2 regions of the Neorhizobium puerariae genome follow, and region 1 is predicted to be linked to the other one. Evidence: riboswitches for the same ligand, from Rfam matches in the RefSeq annotation. Region 1 holds a riboswitch; the other holds the start of a gene.
What was found. A riboswitch is a leader RNA that binds a small molecule or an ion and turns the genes downstream of it on or off. The one in region 1 is predicted to bind cobalamin.
Positions count from the first base shown of each region.

Region 2: another riboswitch for cobalamin. It lies ahead of nrdH (glutaredoxin-like protein NrdH); the one in region 1 lies ahead of ACFFP0_RS16090 (aromatic ring-hydroxylating oxygenase subunit alpha).

Region 1 is NZ_JBHMAA010000017.1:83,758-91,636, reverse strand. It holds gene ACFFP0_RS16115 (DUF1217 domain-containing protein) at 1-97, shown strand, start outside; gene ACFFP0_RS16110 (winged helix-turn-helix domain-containing protein) at 201-596, opposite strand; gene ACFFP0_RS16105 (FAD-binding oxidoreductase) at 593-2,026, opposite strand; gene ACFFP0_RS16100 (L-threonylcarbamoyladenylate synthase) at 2,051-3,028, opposite strand; gene ACFFP0_RS16095 (DUF6656 family protein) at 3,161-3,778, opposite strand; cobalamin riboswitch at 3,936-4,149, shown strand; gene ACFFP0_RS16090 (aromatic ring-hydroxylating oxygenase subunit alpha) at 4,258-5,502, shown strand; gene ACFFP0_RS16085 (BA14K family protein) at 5,622-6,047, shown strand; gene ACFFP0_RS16080 (BA14K family protein) at 6,240-6,740, shown strand; gene ACFFP0_RS16075 (transporter) at 6,802-7,797, opposite strand.
Region 2 is NZ_JBHMAA010000032.1:210,742-218,620, forward strand. It holds gene nrdF (class 1b ribonucleoside-diphosphate reductase subunit beta) at 1-706, opposite strand, end outside; gene nrdE (class 1b ribonucleoside-diphosphate reductase subunit alpha) at 881-3,034, opposite strand; gene nrdI (class Ib ribonucleoside-diphosphate reductase assembly flavoprotein NrdI) at 3,016-3,420, opposite strand; gene nrdH (glutaredoxin-like protein NrdH) at 3,433-3,654, opposite strand; cobalamin riboswitch at 3,897-4,121, opposite strand; partial or broken gene ACFFP0_RS25505 (bifunctional sugar phosphate isomerase/epimerase/4-hydroxyphenylpyruvate dioxygenase family protein) at 4,311-6,206, opposite strand; gene ACFFP0_RS25510 (alpha/beta hydrolase family protein) at 6,437-7,078, opposite strand; gene ACFFP0_RS25515 (DUF982 domain-containing protein) at 7,258-7,497, shown strand; gene ACFFP0_RS25520 (ChrR family anti-sigma-E factor) at 7,548-7,879, opposite strand, start outside.

The DNA.
Region 1 (7,879 bases):
CACGACGACCGTCTCGGCGGCGGATATCCTGAGCGGCAGCTCCTCCGGCATCAGCGCGGATACCCTTTGGGCGCTGTCCCAGATCAGGATGGGGTAGGGCAGCAAGGCGCGGTCAGGCTTCGTCGCCCTTGCCGGCGGCCTCGAAACCGGAGCGCCGTGCGTCCTTCCGGACGCGCAAAGGACGCTCTGCCCTATTGGATCTACGCATTGTCCTTTCCGAAAATCGATTCCGGTTTTCGGGCCGATGCCGTAGGGTCCGCGTTGGACGCCAGCCAGTCGAGATCGGTGTGCATGGCGTTTCGGCTCGCCTCTTCCATCCGCCGGTAGCGGGAAAGCAGCTCCCGGCCGAACTCGGTGAGGCCCGCGCCTCCGCCGCTCTTGCCGCCATGCCGGGTGGAGATCGAGGGCTGCCGGAACATCCGGTTGATCTCGTCGCCGAGCAGCCATGCGCGCCGGTAGGACATGCCGATCGCAGCCCCTGCGGCCCGGATCGAGCCGTGTTCGGCAATGAGTTCCAGAAGCTGCGCCTTGCCCGGCCCGAGGCGCACGCCGTTTTCCAGATCGATGCGGATCGTCGTCCTCAGGGGCTGGCTCATGGGATCGCCACCACCTTGCCGGGGTTCATGATGCCGGCGGGGTCGAAGGCCATCTTGATGCGGCGCATCAGGTCGATTTCGATGGGCGAACGGATATGGGCAAGCTCGTCGCGCTTCAACTGGCCGATGCCGTGTTCGGCCGATATCGATCCGCCGGCTGCAAGCACGATGCCGTGCACGATCTCGTTCATCTCCCGCCAGCGGTCGATGAAGGCCGCCTTGTCGGCCCCGACCGGCTGGGAAATGTTGTAATGGATATTGCCGTCGCCGAGATGGCCGAAGGCGCAGATCCGGGCGCCGGGAATGGCGGCGAGCACCGCCCTGTCGGCCTCGGCCATGAAGGCCGGGATTTTCGAGACGGGCACGGAGACGTCGTGCTTGATGGAACCGCCTTCCGGCTTCTGGGCGTCCGACAGGCTTTCCCGCATATGCCAGAGCGCCTTCTGCTGGGCGACGGAGGAGGCGATCGCGGCATCGCGGATGAGGCCTGCTTCAAACCCCTGTTCCAGCAGGGACTGCACCATGGTCTCCGCCGTTTCGGCGGAATCCGAGGTCGATATGTCGATCAGCGCATACCATGGATGCGGTTCGGCGAGCGGGTCGCGCACGCCCTCGATATGGCGGGTGGTGAACTCGATGCCGATGCGCGGCATCAGTTCGAACCCGGTCAGCGACGTGCCGCAGAGGTTCGAAGCCCGCTCGAACAGCGTCAGGGCGTCTTCCGGCGAGTTGAGCCCGGCCAGCGCCACCTGATGCCCCGCCGGTTGGGGAAACAATTTCAGCACGGCGCCGGTTATGATGCCGAGCGTGCCTTCCGCGCCGATGAAGAGGTCACGCAGGTCATAGCCGGTATTGTCCTTCTTGAGGCGGCGCAGGCCGTCCCAGATCTCGCCCGTCGGCAGCACCACTTCGAGCCCGAGGCAGAGCTGGCGCATGTTGCCGTAGGCGAGCACGGCGGTGCCGCCGGCATTGGTGGAGAGGTTGCCGCCGATGCGGCAGGAGCCCTCTGAGCCGAGCGACAGCGGGAACAGCCGGTCCACCGCTTCCGCCGCCTTCTGGACGTCGGCAAGGATCGCGCCGCCATCGGCCACCAGCACGTTCGCGACCGGATCGATGTCGCGGATACGGTTCATCCGTTCGAGCGATACGATCAGGTCGCTGCCGCCCGTACGCGGCGTCTGGCCGCCGACAAGGCCGGTATTGCCCGTCTGCGGCACGACCGGCGTGCCGGTTTCGCTCGCGAGCTTCAGGATCGCCGAGACCTCCCGCGTGGAGCCCGGCTTCAGCAGCATCGGCGAGGAGCCCTGATAGAGCCCGCGCCCTTCGATGAGATGCGGCGCAAGGTCCTTCGGATCGATGAGGACATGGTTCTCGCCGACGATTGCCGCGAAGCGGCCGAGAAGCTCGGGCTTCGGCCCGGAAATATCCATCGAGGTTTCCTCCTGTTCCCGCGTCTATTCTCTCGGGGCGGCGGCACGGGCCAGCCGGTCGTTGATCGCCTCGCCAAGGCCGTGGTCCGGAATAGGCGTGACGGCAATGCGGACGGCGCCCGTCGCATCGGCGCGCTTCAGGTAATCGAACAGGTTTGCCGCTGCTTGCGCAAGGTCTCCGGACGGGCTGAGGTCGAAAATCGCCACCGCATGTTCGCTTCCCTGCACCGGCCGCGACCCGAGGCGGATCAGGGCCTCGCCGGGCTCCACATGATCGGCGTTCAGCCGGACGCCCGCATTCGGCGCGTAATGGGAGGCAAGCATGCCGGGCGCTTCGATGATCGCGGCGGGACCTTCCGGCCGGATCACCGTGAGGCCGGTCGCCTCCTCTATCTCCTCCGCGGCGACGCCGCCGGGCCGCAGCAGCCGGATCGCGCCGTCCTCGACGCGGACGATCGTCGATTCCACCCCGACCGGTGCCGCGCCGCCGTCAATGACGAGTTTCAGCTTGTCGCCCAGATCCTCGGCCACATGGCGGGCGCTCGTCGGGCTGATCCTGCCGGACGTGTTGGCGCTCGGAGCCGCCAGCGGCTTTCCGAAGGCGCGGATCAGCTCGGCGGCAAATCCCTTCGGCAGGCGGATGCCGACGGTGTCGAGACCGGCCGTCGCGAGCGAATGTATGCCGCCTTCCGCCTTGAGGGGCAGGATCAGGGTCAACGGCCCGGGCCAGAAGGTTTCGGCAAGTTTTCGCGAGACCGGATCGAAGGTCGCATGGCGCTCGGCCATGGCGAGGTCGGCCATATGGCAGATCAGCGGATTGAAGCGCGGCCGGCCCTTGGTCTCGTAGATGCGGGTGATGGCCGCCGGATTGGTGGCGTCCGCCGCGAGCCCGTAGACCGTCTCGGTCGGGATCGCCACGGGAAAGCCGTCCGCCAGCACGGCGCAGGCCCGCTGGAGCGCGCCTTCGTGGTCCTTGGTGATGTCGATGATGTCGGCCGCCATGTATGACCTAAAGCGCCGTACGCCCGAACGGACGTAAAAAGGACGCTCCAACCTTTTTGAATCTACGCGTCGTGCTTTCCGAAAAGCGATTCCGGTTTTCGGAACGATGCTGTAGCGCGGACCGGCTCTGTTTCAAAGTTTTTTGATGATTTCGCGAAGCGCCTCGTTCGAGGCGCCGAGCATCAGTACGTTCTTGATTGCTTCCATGGGGTCGCTGGTCTTGAACAAGAGCCCGTTCTTGCGGATCGAGCGATTGATCCGGAAGGGCTGGCCCGGCTCGCCTTCGACCGCCACGGCGAAGTACATGCGGGAATAGGCGGTGCTGATCCGCTCGAAGAACTTCTCCTCCTCTTCGCTGATGTCCGAGAAGAAGTTGGCAATGTAGAAGGACCAGCTCACCGGCACGCGCCGTGAAAGCAGCGTTCTGGCGGCCGTCACATGGCAATAGCCGAGATGCGGCCTCTGATCGAGCGTGTGATGGGCTATGATTTTCGGGAACTGGATCGAGCGGTGGAAGCCGTTGATGCGCTCGTGGCTCTTTTCGCCGGCCTCTTCGAGGCGTTTGCCGGTGCGCTCCGCGACCTGGGCATGGCTGAGGTAACGGCGTTCCTCCGGCACCCAGATCGGCTTGGGGCGGCCGATGCGGCCTGTCCGCAGGAATTCCGAATGCGCGGCGATCTTCACCTCCGGCGCCACGGGCGGGCTTGGCGGAGGGGCTTCGTAGTAGCGGATCTTCTTCTTGGCCTGCATGATGGAACCGCTCCCATGGATGCCGGGGAATTTTAGAAACTACTTCTTAATGACAGGTTTCCCTTTTGCGAGGCTTGAGAATGCTTTTCCAGGGCCGTCGTCAATGCGGTTGCCGATGTCGCAATGTCGTCTATGCGACACATGCGGCGAATGGTTATATCCGCCTCAGGCTCAAGGTGCCGCCTCGCTAGGGAAGGCGGAGAATTGGGAAGCCGGTCGAAGCCCGGCGCTGCCCCCGCAACGGTGGTGGAGTTCGAAGGTCCGGCGGAAGCCACTGGGAAAGAGCCGCAAAGGCCGCCCGGGAAGGCGCCGGTCCAGTCCCGACGGGACAGCTCCTGAGCCCGGAAACCAGCCTGGAGACCTGGAGAGATTCACCGATCGCGGCGGGCGTTCGGGCAGGGGGCTTTGGGGGCTTAGGCCTGCCGGCTTTCCATGTCCTTCGCGCGCTGCCCAAGGGGCGCATTGGCGAGGAAGGCTAGATGGAAATCCGCAATCAGGTCCTGCGGCAGTTGAAGAACCGCCGCGAAGGCTTCAGTCTCGAACAGGCCTTTTATACCGATCCGCATTATTACAAGCTCGATCTCGAAATGATCTGGTACCGCGACTGGCTGTTCGTCGGCCACGATTGCGAATTGCCGAAGGCAGGCAGCTATTTCACCCTGCAGATCGGCGATTATCCCGTGGTCGTCGTCCGCGGCCGCGACGGGCGGATCAGGGCGCTCCACAATACCTGCCGCCATCGCGGCAGCAGGGTCTGCACCAAGGAGAGCGGCTCGGCGGTTCGCCTCGTCTGTCCCTATCACCAGTGGACCTACGAACTCGACGGCTCGCTGCTGGTGGGGCGGCAGATGGGGGCGGATTTCGACAAGGCGCAATACGGATTGAAGAAAGTCCATTGCGAGAGCGTCGCCGGTTACATCTTCATCTGTCTGGCCCAGGAGGCGCCGGATTTCGCCCCGGTTCGCGCCGCGATCGAGCCTTACATGGCGCCGCATCGCCTGTCGGAGGCCAAGGTCGCCCATCAGTCCACGATCATCGAAAAGGGCAACTGGAAGCTCGTCTGGGAAAACAACCGCGAATGCTACCATTGTGCCGGAAACCATCCGGAACTCTGCCGCACGTTTCCCGAGGCGCCGACCGTCACCGGCGTCGCGGGGGCGATTGACGATCCCGTCATCATCGAGCATTGGCAGCGTTGCGAGGCGGCCAACCTGCCGAGCGAGTTCAGGATCTCGCCGGACGGCCAGTTCCGCGTCGCCCGCATGCCGCTGATCGAAGGGGCGGAAAGCTACACGATGTCCGGCAGGAATGCCGTTGCCCGCCAGCTCTCCGACGACGTGACGATCGACCGGATCGGCACCATGCTGCTCTTCCATTATCCGACCACCTGGAACCACATGCTGGGCGACCACGCCATCTCCTTCCGCGTGACCCCGCTCGGGCCGGAGGAAACGGCGGTCACCACCAAATGGCTGGTCCACAAGGATGCGGTCGAAGGGGTGGACTACCATCTCGAGGAACTGACGCATGTCTGGAACATGACCAACGACCAGGACCGCCGGATCGTCGAGGAGAACGCCTTCGGCATCCGCTCTCCGGCCTACGAGCCGGGACCCTATTCGGCGGTTCACGAGGGCGGCGTCATGCAGTTCGTCGAATGGTATTCGAACTTCATGGTCAACCGCCTGCAGGGCGACCAGGCCAAGCTCTCTATCGTCGCCTGACGGAGAGGGGGCCGGGGCCGCTCGCTTATTCGTGATCGGCCCTGGAACATGCCCGGTAGGAACGAAGTCCTGCGATCCGCGTTGTTCCCAAAATCAGTCTGGAACAAGGAAACACCAGGATGAATACCCTTCGCTTGCGGTTCACCGCGGTCGCAGTCGCCATCGCCTCGACACTCGCCGGCCTTGCGCCCGCCCAGGCCTTTCCGCTTCCCTCGGCTCCCGGCATTTCCGCGGCAAGCCCCGTGACGGAGGTCCAGTACCGGGACCGGCGTGACTGGCGGCGGGACCGTCACGGCTGGTACAACGGCCATCGCGGCTATCGCGACCGCCGGCCGGGCTACCGGTATCACAACGGCTTCTGGTTCCCGCTTGCCGCCTTCGCGACCGGCGCGATCATAGGCGGCGCGATCGCCTCCGACCGCGGCGGATATTCGAACCGGCATGTCGCCTGGTGCGAAAGCCGCTACCGCACCTACCGTGCGTGGGACAACACTTACGTGCCGCGCGCCGGCGTCCGCGCGCAATGCGTCTCGCCCTATCGCTAAGACTTCCCCGGATCTCCCGGTCCGGAACCCGGCGCGGGCATGCGGCCCGCGCCGGGTTTTCTGTTGTGTTAATCACGCATTCAGGATGAATTTCCTAGGATCGCCGCGAAATCCGGCCTGCCTGATATATAAGGCTATCGGCTCCGGCACGGAGAATTGAAAAAGACAACGGTAGGGAATGGAGAACATAACATGACGCTGTTCAAGAAAGTTGCGGTCGCGGGCATTTCCCTCGCCGTTCTGGCCGGCTCGCTGATGCCGGCCGAGGCAATGCCTTTGCCCGCGGCTCCGGCCGCTGGCCTGGAAAGCTTGGACGTCACCCAGGTCCAGTACTGGGATCGCGGCGACCGGTGGGAACGCCGCTCGTGGCGTCGCGACGGTTATCGCGATGGCTACCGCGACGGCTGGTACAACGGCCACCGCGGTTATCGCGACCGCCGGCCGGGCCATCGTTACCATAACGGTTACTGGTTCCCGCTCGCCGCCTTCGCAACGGGCGCGCTGATCGGCGGCGCTATCGCCTCCCAGCCCCGTTATGCCGAGCCGGCTCCGTCCTATGGCGGCGGCGGTGGCGGCATCAATCCACGCCATTACGAATGGTGCTCGGCCCGCTATCGGTCCTACGATTCCTATTCGAACTCGTTCCAGCCCTATAACGGCCCGCGCCAGACCTGCTATTCGCCCTATTACTGAGGACGGCAGGCATTCTTTCTGGAAGCCCGTCCGGCATCGCCGGGCGGGTTTCTTTTTTCCGTCAGAGTATTCCCGTCCGCCTCAGCAGCCACCATGCGGCGAGGATCGACACGCCCATCAGGCCGAAGGCATAGATCGTCCCGCCCGTGCCCTCGGCGAACGGAAGCGACGAGGTGTTCATTCCGAAGAAGCCCGTGACCAGCGAGGGAGGCAGGAGGAAGGCCGTCATCAGCGACAGGATGTAGAGGTGGCGGTTCGTTTCGGAGGAGAGTTTCGAGTCGATTTCCTCGTGCAGCAGGCGGGCGCGTTCCTGCAAGGCATAGACGTCGTGGTCCACGGCCTCCAGCCGGCCGATGAGCCGGGAGGAGGCGTCGTCGAAGCCTGGCGGCATCTCGTCGTCGTCGGCGGCAGCGGCGCGGCGCATCAGCGTCAGCACGGTCCTGAGATGCCGGTGCAGCCGCACGACTGTGCGCCGCACGGGCGCCAGCCGGCGGCGTTCGTCGCGGGGTGCGTTGTCGTAGACGAAGTCCTCGATAAGATTCAGTTCCTCGGTAAGTTCCATCACGAGGCTGATCAGGGTGCGCTGGAATTCGGCGACCAGCGTCTCGAACACGTCGATCGGTTTCCTGTAGCGGGAGGCGTTCTTCTCGATGGCGGCCCGCACGCGGTCGATGGAGCGGAGCGGCTGCAGGCGCGTGGTGATGATCACCCTGTCCGAGACGAAGAAATGCAGCCAGCCGATATCGCGCGTTTCGCTGTCGAACTCCCGCTGGAAATCGATCAGCGTGCCGTAGACGAGCTGTTCGTCGAGCGTGATCGCGGCATGCGTGTCATGCGTCGTAAGCGCGGTGAAGGCGGGCGGGGTCAGGCCCGGGAAATTCTCCAGGAAAGCGTTGACGCGCGTATCGGCGAGATTGAGATGCAGCCAGAGAAAGCCTTCGCCGATCTCAAGGTCGCTGCGGGCGGCGTCGAGCGGAAGTCTGGTGCAGGGAGCCGAGCCGGGACGAAAGTGATAAGCCCAGACGAGGCCGGGAATGGCGGGAGTGACAAGCGACATGGGCGAGGAATCCGGAAGCATGGGACATCTCCATAAGCCTCTTGTGTAACGCCGGTTTCAACAAGATTCTCTAAAGCAAGAA
Region 2 (7,879 bases), on a different contig from region 1:
CGTAGAGTTCGAGCAGCAGGTCGAAGGCGAAATCCTTGATCTCCTGCCGCCTTTCCTCGCCCAGCCGCTCAAGCTCGCGCTGGAATTTATAGCCGATGTAATAGCCGTGCACCGCCTCGTCACGGATGATGAGGCGGATGAGATCGGCAGTGTTGGTCAGCTTGGCGCGGCTCGACCAGTACATCGGCAGATAGAAGCCGGAATAGAACAGGAAGCTTTCGAGGAAGACGCTGGCGACCTTTTTCTTCAGCGCATCACCGGATGCATACTGCTCCATGATCAGCGCGGATTTGCGCTGCAGGAATTCGTTCTCCTCCGACCAGCGATAGGCATCGTCGACATCCGGCGTCAGGCAGAGCGTCGAGAAGATCGATGAATAGGAGCGCGCATGCACCGCCTCCATGAAGGCGACATTGGAGAGCACGGCCTCCTCGTGCTGCGTGGCCGCATCCTCCATCAACCGCACGGCGCCGACCCCGTTCTGGATCGTGTCGAGCAGGGTCAGGCCCGTGAAGACCCGGATGGTGAGTTGCTGCTCCTCGGGCTTCAGCGTCGCCCAGGAGGGGATGTCGTTCGACAGCGGCACCTTTTCCGGCAGCCAGAAGTTTCCTGTGAGGCGGTTCCAGACTTCGAGGTCCTTGTCGTCCTCGATGCGGTTCCAGTTGATGGCTCGGATGCGTGAGATCGGCCTGATGGCGACGTTCATTGATGGATTTCCTCGACAAATTGTGATGGTGCCCGGAGCCCCCTCACCCTGCCCTCTCCCGAAGGAGAGAGGAGGACGCCGCGCATGCCGCATCTGTCTTCTTCCCATCGGGAAGAAGGTGCCGGCAGGCGAATGAGGGGGCCACGCGCTCGAAGGCCCGCGGCTGAAATCAGGTCAGAGCGTACAAGACACGCAGCCCTGCACCTCGGTGCCGGACAGCGCCATCTGGCGCAGCCGGATGTAGTAGATGGTCTTGATGCCCTTCCTCCAGGCGTAAATCTGCGCCCGGTTGATGTCGCGCGTCGTCGCCGTGTCGCGGAAGAACAGCGTCAGCGACAGGCCCTGATCGACATGCCGGGTGGCCGCAGCGTAGGTGTCGATGATCTTTTCCGGACCGATCTCGTAGGCGTCCTGATAATATTCGAGATTGTCGCCGGTCATGAAGGCGGCCGGATAATAGACGCGGCCGATCTTGCCCTCCTTGCGAATCTCGATCTTCGAAACGATCGGATGGATCGAGGAGGTGGAGTGGTTGATATAGGAGATCGAGCCGGTCGGCGGCACCGCCTGGAGGTTCTGGTTATAAAGACCGGAGGTCATGACCGCCTGTTTCAGCGCCAGCCAGTCCTCCCGCGTCGGGATGTGGATGCCGGCCGTCTCGAACAGCCCGGCGACCTTCTCCGTCGCCGGTTTCCATTCGGCCTCTGTGTATTTGTCGAAATACTCGCCGGATGCGTATTTCGAATTCTCGAACCCCCTGAAGCTCGTACCTCGCTCGGCCGCCAGAAGGTTCGAGGCGCGCAGCGCGTGATACGTCACCGTATAGAAGTAGATGTCGGTGAAATCGATGCCCTCTTGCGAGCCGTAGAAGATGCGTTCGCGGGCGAGATAGCCATGCAGGTTCATCTGCCCGAGGCCGATCGCGTGGCTTTCGTCATTGCCCTTCTCGATCGATGGAACCGAGGCGATATGGCTCATGTCGGAGACTGCGGTCAACGCCCGGATCGCCGTCTCGATCGTCTTGCCGAAATCGGAGGAATCCATCGCCGCCGCAATGTTCAGCGAGCCGAGATTGCAGGAGATATCCTTGCCCATATGTTCGTATGACAGGTCGTCGTTAAACGTGCTTGCCTCGCTCACCTGCAGGATCTCCGAGCAGAGATTGCTCATGGTGATGCGCCCCGCAACCGGATTGACCCGGTTCACCGTGTCCTCGAACATGAGGTAGGGATAGCCGCTCTCGAACTGGATCTCGGCGATGATCTGGAAGAACTCGCGCGCCTTGATCTTTCTTTTGCGGATGCGGGCATCCTCGACCATCTCGCGATATTTCTCCGTCACCGAAATCTCGGTGAAGGGCATCCCGTAGACGCGCTCCACGTCATGGGGCGAGAACAGGTACATGTCCTCGTTGTTCCTGGCGAGTTCGAAAGTAATGTCCGGGATGACGACCCCGAGCGAGAGCGTCTTGATCCTGATCTTCTCGTCGGCATTCTCACGTTTCGTATCGAGGAAACGCATGATGTCGGGGTGGTGTGCATGCAGGTAGACCGCGCCCGCCCCTTGCCGTGCGCCGAGCTGGTTGGCGTAGGAGAACGAATCTTCCAGGAGCTTCATGATCGGAATGATGCCGGAGGACTGGTTCTCGATCTGCTTGATCGGCGCACCAGCCTCGCGGATGTTGGTGAGCGACAGCGCAACGCCGCCGCCCCGCTTCGATAGCTGCAGGGCCGAGTTGATCGAGCGGCCGATCGACTCCATGTTGTCCTCGACGCGCAGCAGGAAGCAGGAGACGAGTTCGCCCCGCTGCTTCTTGCCGGCATTGAGAAAAGTCGGGGTCGCCGGCTGGAAGCGGCCGGAAATGATTTCCTCCACGAGACCGCGGGCAAGCTCCTCGTCGCCGCGCGCCAGCGTCAGCGCCACCATGCAGACGCGGTCCTCATAACGCTCCAGATAGCGTTTTCCGTCGAAGGTCTTCAGCGTGTAGCTGGTGTAGTATTTGAAGGCTCCCAGGAAGGTGGGGAAACGGAATTTCCTGGCATAGGCCTGATCGAAGAGATCGCGGACGAAATTGAAGGAATACTGGTCCAGAACCTCCTGCTCGTAATAGCCTTCGGTCACCAGGTAATCGAGCTTTTCCCGAAGGTTATGGAAGAAGACCGTATTCTGGTTGACGTGCTGGAGGAAATATTGACGTGCGGCCAGCCGGTCCTTGTCGAGCTGGATTCGGCCCTGCTCGTCGTAGAGGTTCAGCATGGCGTTCAGCGCGTGGTAATCCAGCGCGGGTTCCGCGGCCTTCGCCGGCCTGTCTAGCGTAAGCGTGTCCAAAATCGTTCCAATCCATGTCTGACGTTAGCGACGTCCTCGACCGTTCCAAGAAGCTCGAAACGATAGAGGAAGGGCACGGCGCACCTGGCGGAGATGATGTCTCCGGCAAGCGCGAAAGCCGCGCCGAAATTGGTGTTGCCCGCTGCGATGACGCCACGAAGCAGATTGCGGTTGCCGGCATCATTCAGGAAATGGATCACCGGTTTCGGCACCGCCCCTTTCGTGCCTCCGCCGCCATAGGTCGGCACGATGAGCACATAAGGCTGCCGTACCGAAGGCGGAATCGCGCTGCCGTCCATCGGCAGGCGCAGCGCCGGCATGTCCAGCCTCTCCACGAAACGCCGCGTGTTCTCCGACCGGCTGGAGAAATAGACGATATCGCCCATGGCTGGGACGTATCAGACGAGACTGCCGATCATGTCGGGCCGGAAGCCGGCCCAGTGCCGCTCTCCCGCCACGACGACCGGGACCTGGCGATATCCGAGCCTCCGGACGAGCTCGTAAGCCGCGGCGTCAGCGGACACGTCGATGACGGTGTAATCGATCCCCTGGCGATCGAGCGCGCGGGTGGTCGCGGTGCACTGGACGCAGGCAGGCTTGCTGTAGACGGTAATGTTCATTGTGTTCCTCGTGTTTCGAAAAAGCATGCAACATCGTTCGGGCATCCGCCGATGCCCGGGCAATGAAACTGGAATGGACGCAGCCGTAACCGGCAGCCGGACGCAGAGCGTCCGTCACGCCTTACGGATCAGTACTGTTCAACATGGACTTCACCCCGAAGTGGCTCTGCGGGGTATTCGGGAAAACGGCGCCCACAGGTTTCATCCCGCAAACCGCCGTTCGCCATCCGGACACCCCGCCCGTGGACGTTCTGCTCGAGGCAGGTCTCCTGGCTCGCGGGTCGTCGCATCCGCCCCTCGCCTTCCCGAAGCCTTCCGGCCCAGTGGCTTTATCGGACGTATGCTCTCCGCCTACAGTTGCGGGGGCAGCTCCGGACTTGCAGCCTTCCTCATGAAGGCCACGCACCGTATTCCCTCTTAGCTCCCCATCCTTACGAATCGGAAGCACCTCGAACACTAGATATAGTAGACGAGGTTAAAATCACGTCAATAGCTATGAAAATCACACATCAAGAGCAGGCAGCAGCGGAAAGCCTCCCGGACGGTGGACGGGCATGGCGAAACGGCCCTCGCGATGGGGCCTCGCTCGTCGGAGGAACGCTATGGATATGGCGTGACATGGCCAGTTGCAGTTCAGGCGACAAACGCGGTTGCCGTCAGATCCTTGGTATGCCGTCCGGTCTCAGGGCTTTCTTGAGCGCCGCGATACGGAAGATCGCGTTGGGGGCGCCATAACCGCGATATCCTCGCCTTTCGACGATCTCGAAGAAGAAGCCTTCTCCGTAGGTCATGCTGTAGAGCTGGAAATATTCGCCGTGTTCGTCGCGATCGTAGAGGATGTTGTCGGCCTTCAGCCGCTCCGTCAGGTCCGGATCGAGGCCGAAGCGCGCCTCCACGTCGCCATAGTAGTTCGGCGATATCTGCAACGGCCGGAAACCGTTCCGGCGGAGCGCCGCCGCCGTCGCAAAGATGTCGTCCGTGTGAAATGCGAGATGCTGGACGCCTGAGCCGAACTTTTCCGCGATGAAGTGCCCGGCCAGCGTCCGACGGTTCGGCGCCGTTGAGCGTGATCCGCAGCGATCCGGAACCATTCTCCACCACCTGGCTGCGCACAACGCCGGCGGGATCGATGATGTCGACCATCGGCGTTTTCCGCATGCCGAAGATCGAGGTATAGAACAGAAGCTAGGTCAGCATCTCGTCATAACCGACGGTCTGGGCGATGTGATCCACATGCAGGAGATGCGCCGGCATCACCGCGGCATCGTCCTCGATGGGCATGAAATCGATCTCGGAAAACCTGCCGAGCTCGCTTTGATCGTCGATGAGATAAACCAGCCCGCCGCCGACGCCACGGATTGCCGGTATCTCCACTTCGCCGGGGCCGACCGGCTGGCTGAACGGCTCGGCGTCCAGCGCCACGGCACGCGCGAGCGCAGCCCGGGCATCATCGACGACCAGCGCCATCGCATAGGCCGAGGTGCCGTGCATGGCAAAGGAGGCATTGGGAACCCCTTCCCCTCGGTGTTGACGAGAAGGCGGATATCCCCCTGACGGAACAGATCGACCTTCTTCGCGCGATGCGACGCCACCTTCGCAAAACCCAGCGCCCTCAGGATGCCGACGAGATCGGCCGCCTCCTTTTCATCGGCGGAGAACTCCACGAAGCCGACGCCCCTGACCTCGGCCCGGTCCGGCATGGCGGCTACGGTCAATCCCGTCGCATCGGGTATGCGGCGCACCCGATCGCCCAGGTAGATCAGCGAGCGGTGACCGTCCGCGGCAATCGACCGGGTCGAGCCGCTGCGGAACTGGTCGTTGAAGATCTCCAGCGAAAAATAGCCGTCATAACCGGTCTCGGCGACCGCGGCCGTGAAATCCGTCACGGGAAGGTCCCCCTCGCCCGGCATGTTGCGGAAATGCCGGCTCCAGTAAAGCAGGTCCATGTCGATCAGCGGGGCATCGGCAAGCTGGACGATGAAGATCTTGTCCCTGGGGATGGAACGGATCGAGTTGATGTCGATCTTGCGCGCTTGCGCGACAGCGTGTGGAAACTAGCGAGGATGAGCCCGATATTCGAATGGCCGGCACGGCGCACGATCTCCCACGCGTCGCGATGGTCGTTGATGTGGCGCCCCCAGGCAAGCGCCTCATAACCGATCCTCAGACCTCGTCTGGCGGCCCGTTCGCCGAGCTCATGGAAATCCGCAGCCGCCCGGTCGATACCACCGAGCGATACCGGCGAGACATTCGAGCAGACCAGCAGAAGATCGGTACCGAGTTCCTGCATGACATCAAACTTGCGTTCGGCGCGGTCGAAAGTGCATGTCCGCAGGGGTTCGGGCATGCCTTCGAAATCTCGGAAGGGCTGGAACAGAGTGATCTCCAGTCCGAAATCGCGCACCATCCTGCCCACATCTGCCGGACTGCCGTCGAAGGCCAGAAATCGTTTTCGAATATCTCCACCCCCTCGAACCCCGCCTTCGCTATCGCCTCAAGCTTCTCGGGCAACTCCCCGCTGATCGATACGGTCGCGCGATCGACGTCTTCATGCATTCCTCCATTCCCCCGGAACGGCTCGGAGACATGAAGGCGCCGGCGTGTCCGAAGTCGCATGTCCAACATCGCAACCTTTATCATATCCATTATTTGTACCAAATAGTTCGTAAGGGAAATAATGGCTGCCCGGCTCCGCGACGCCCGCACGTCTCCTTTCGGAGACATTGGTACTCATGCCTCCTGCAGGCGCTCCAGATTCCAGGAAGGCGCAATGACCTCCCCGCTAGACTTCCAATCCTCCAGCCCAGGCGAATACCGCTTCCGCCATGGCGGCGAGGTGATCGGCCGTGGAGAAGCCGGAGATCTTCCTGCGCGGCTTCAGATCGTGGTCGCCATCCTCCAGCCAGAGGATTTCGATCGTTTCGGACAAATGATAGCCGGGTACCTCATCCCGGGCGCCGAACTCGTCACGCGTTCCCTGGCAGATCAGGGCGGGCGTCTTCAGTTCCTTCAGGTGCTGCGTGCGGAGTTGGTCGGGCTTGCCCGGCGGGTGGAATGGATAACCGAGGCACAGGAGGCCCGCGATCCTGCCCTCCGCATGAAGTTCATCGGCGACCATGCTCGCGACCCTTCCGCCCATGGACTTCCCGCCGATGATCAGCGGGCCTTTCGCGTGAAATTCGGCGATGGCCGCCTTGTATTCCGGATTGAGGGTCTCCGCTCGCGGCGGCGGTTTGCGGTCCCCCGACATACGCCGGGCCGCCATGTAGGCGAATTCGAAGCGCGCTACGCGGAACCCTTTCTCCGACAGCGCTTCGGCCGACGCCGTCATCGAGGCGGAATCCATCCGAGCACCGGCGCCATGTGCAAGCAGTATGGTGAAACGCGCCTCATTCGGTCCCTTGATCAGAAATCGGTCCGACATCCTATTCCCTTCATTTCGCAAGTATTCCCCAAAATCCCGCGCCTGAGAATAACAGATGGACGACATGCCAGGGGCGTCGCCGCAATCGTCCATGATTGCAAATTTTTCTCATTCTCGCGGAACCAAACTTCATCTAAATTGTTTCTACGGGTTGGGTACTCAGGGAGGAGGCGAAAGACATGCAGACTAGCTGGCAGAAACCTGTTCGTGTTGCGTTTGGACATCTTGGGACCGAAGTCATCAACGGGCCGTTCGAAGCACTGGCCTTGTTGACCGACCGCTGGCCCGATATGCGCGGGCCTCATTTCGTCAAGGCACGCAGCGCCTGCCGCGCCGCGCTCGACGGACGGAGGTCGCCGGAAGAAGCGCGCCAGCAGTTCGAACAGGCCGTGAGCGAAGCACAGCTTCATTTGAACTGAGAATACGAAGGAAAAGCTGGCCGGCATCGCCGGCCTTTTTCTTTTCCGCTTCAGATGCCGAGAATATCCGCGACCAGCCTCAATCGAGAGCCGGAAAGCGTGATCGGCGCGAAAAGAACGGAAAAACAGATGCACGGCCCCTGCTTTCCCGCAACCGGCCGATGTTCCAGCATTTCGTCGGCAATCGAGACATCCCCGCGGCTGAAATTGCCGCGGTGATCGTGGAATTCCCCTTCCAGAACCAGGGTCAGTTCGAGGCCGCGATGACCGTGATGGGGCAGCGCCCTGCCCGCCCGCACCCACAGAAGACTCGCTTCGACATCCGGCACCTTTTCGATGACGTACTGGCGAAATCCGGGCAGCTTCGTTTTCCAGGGAATGT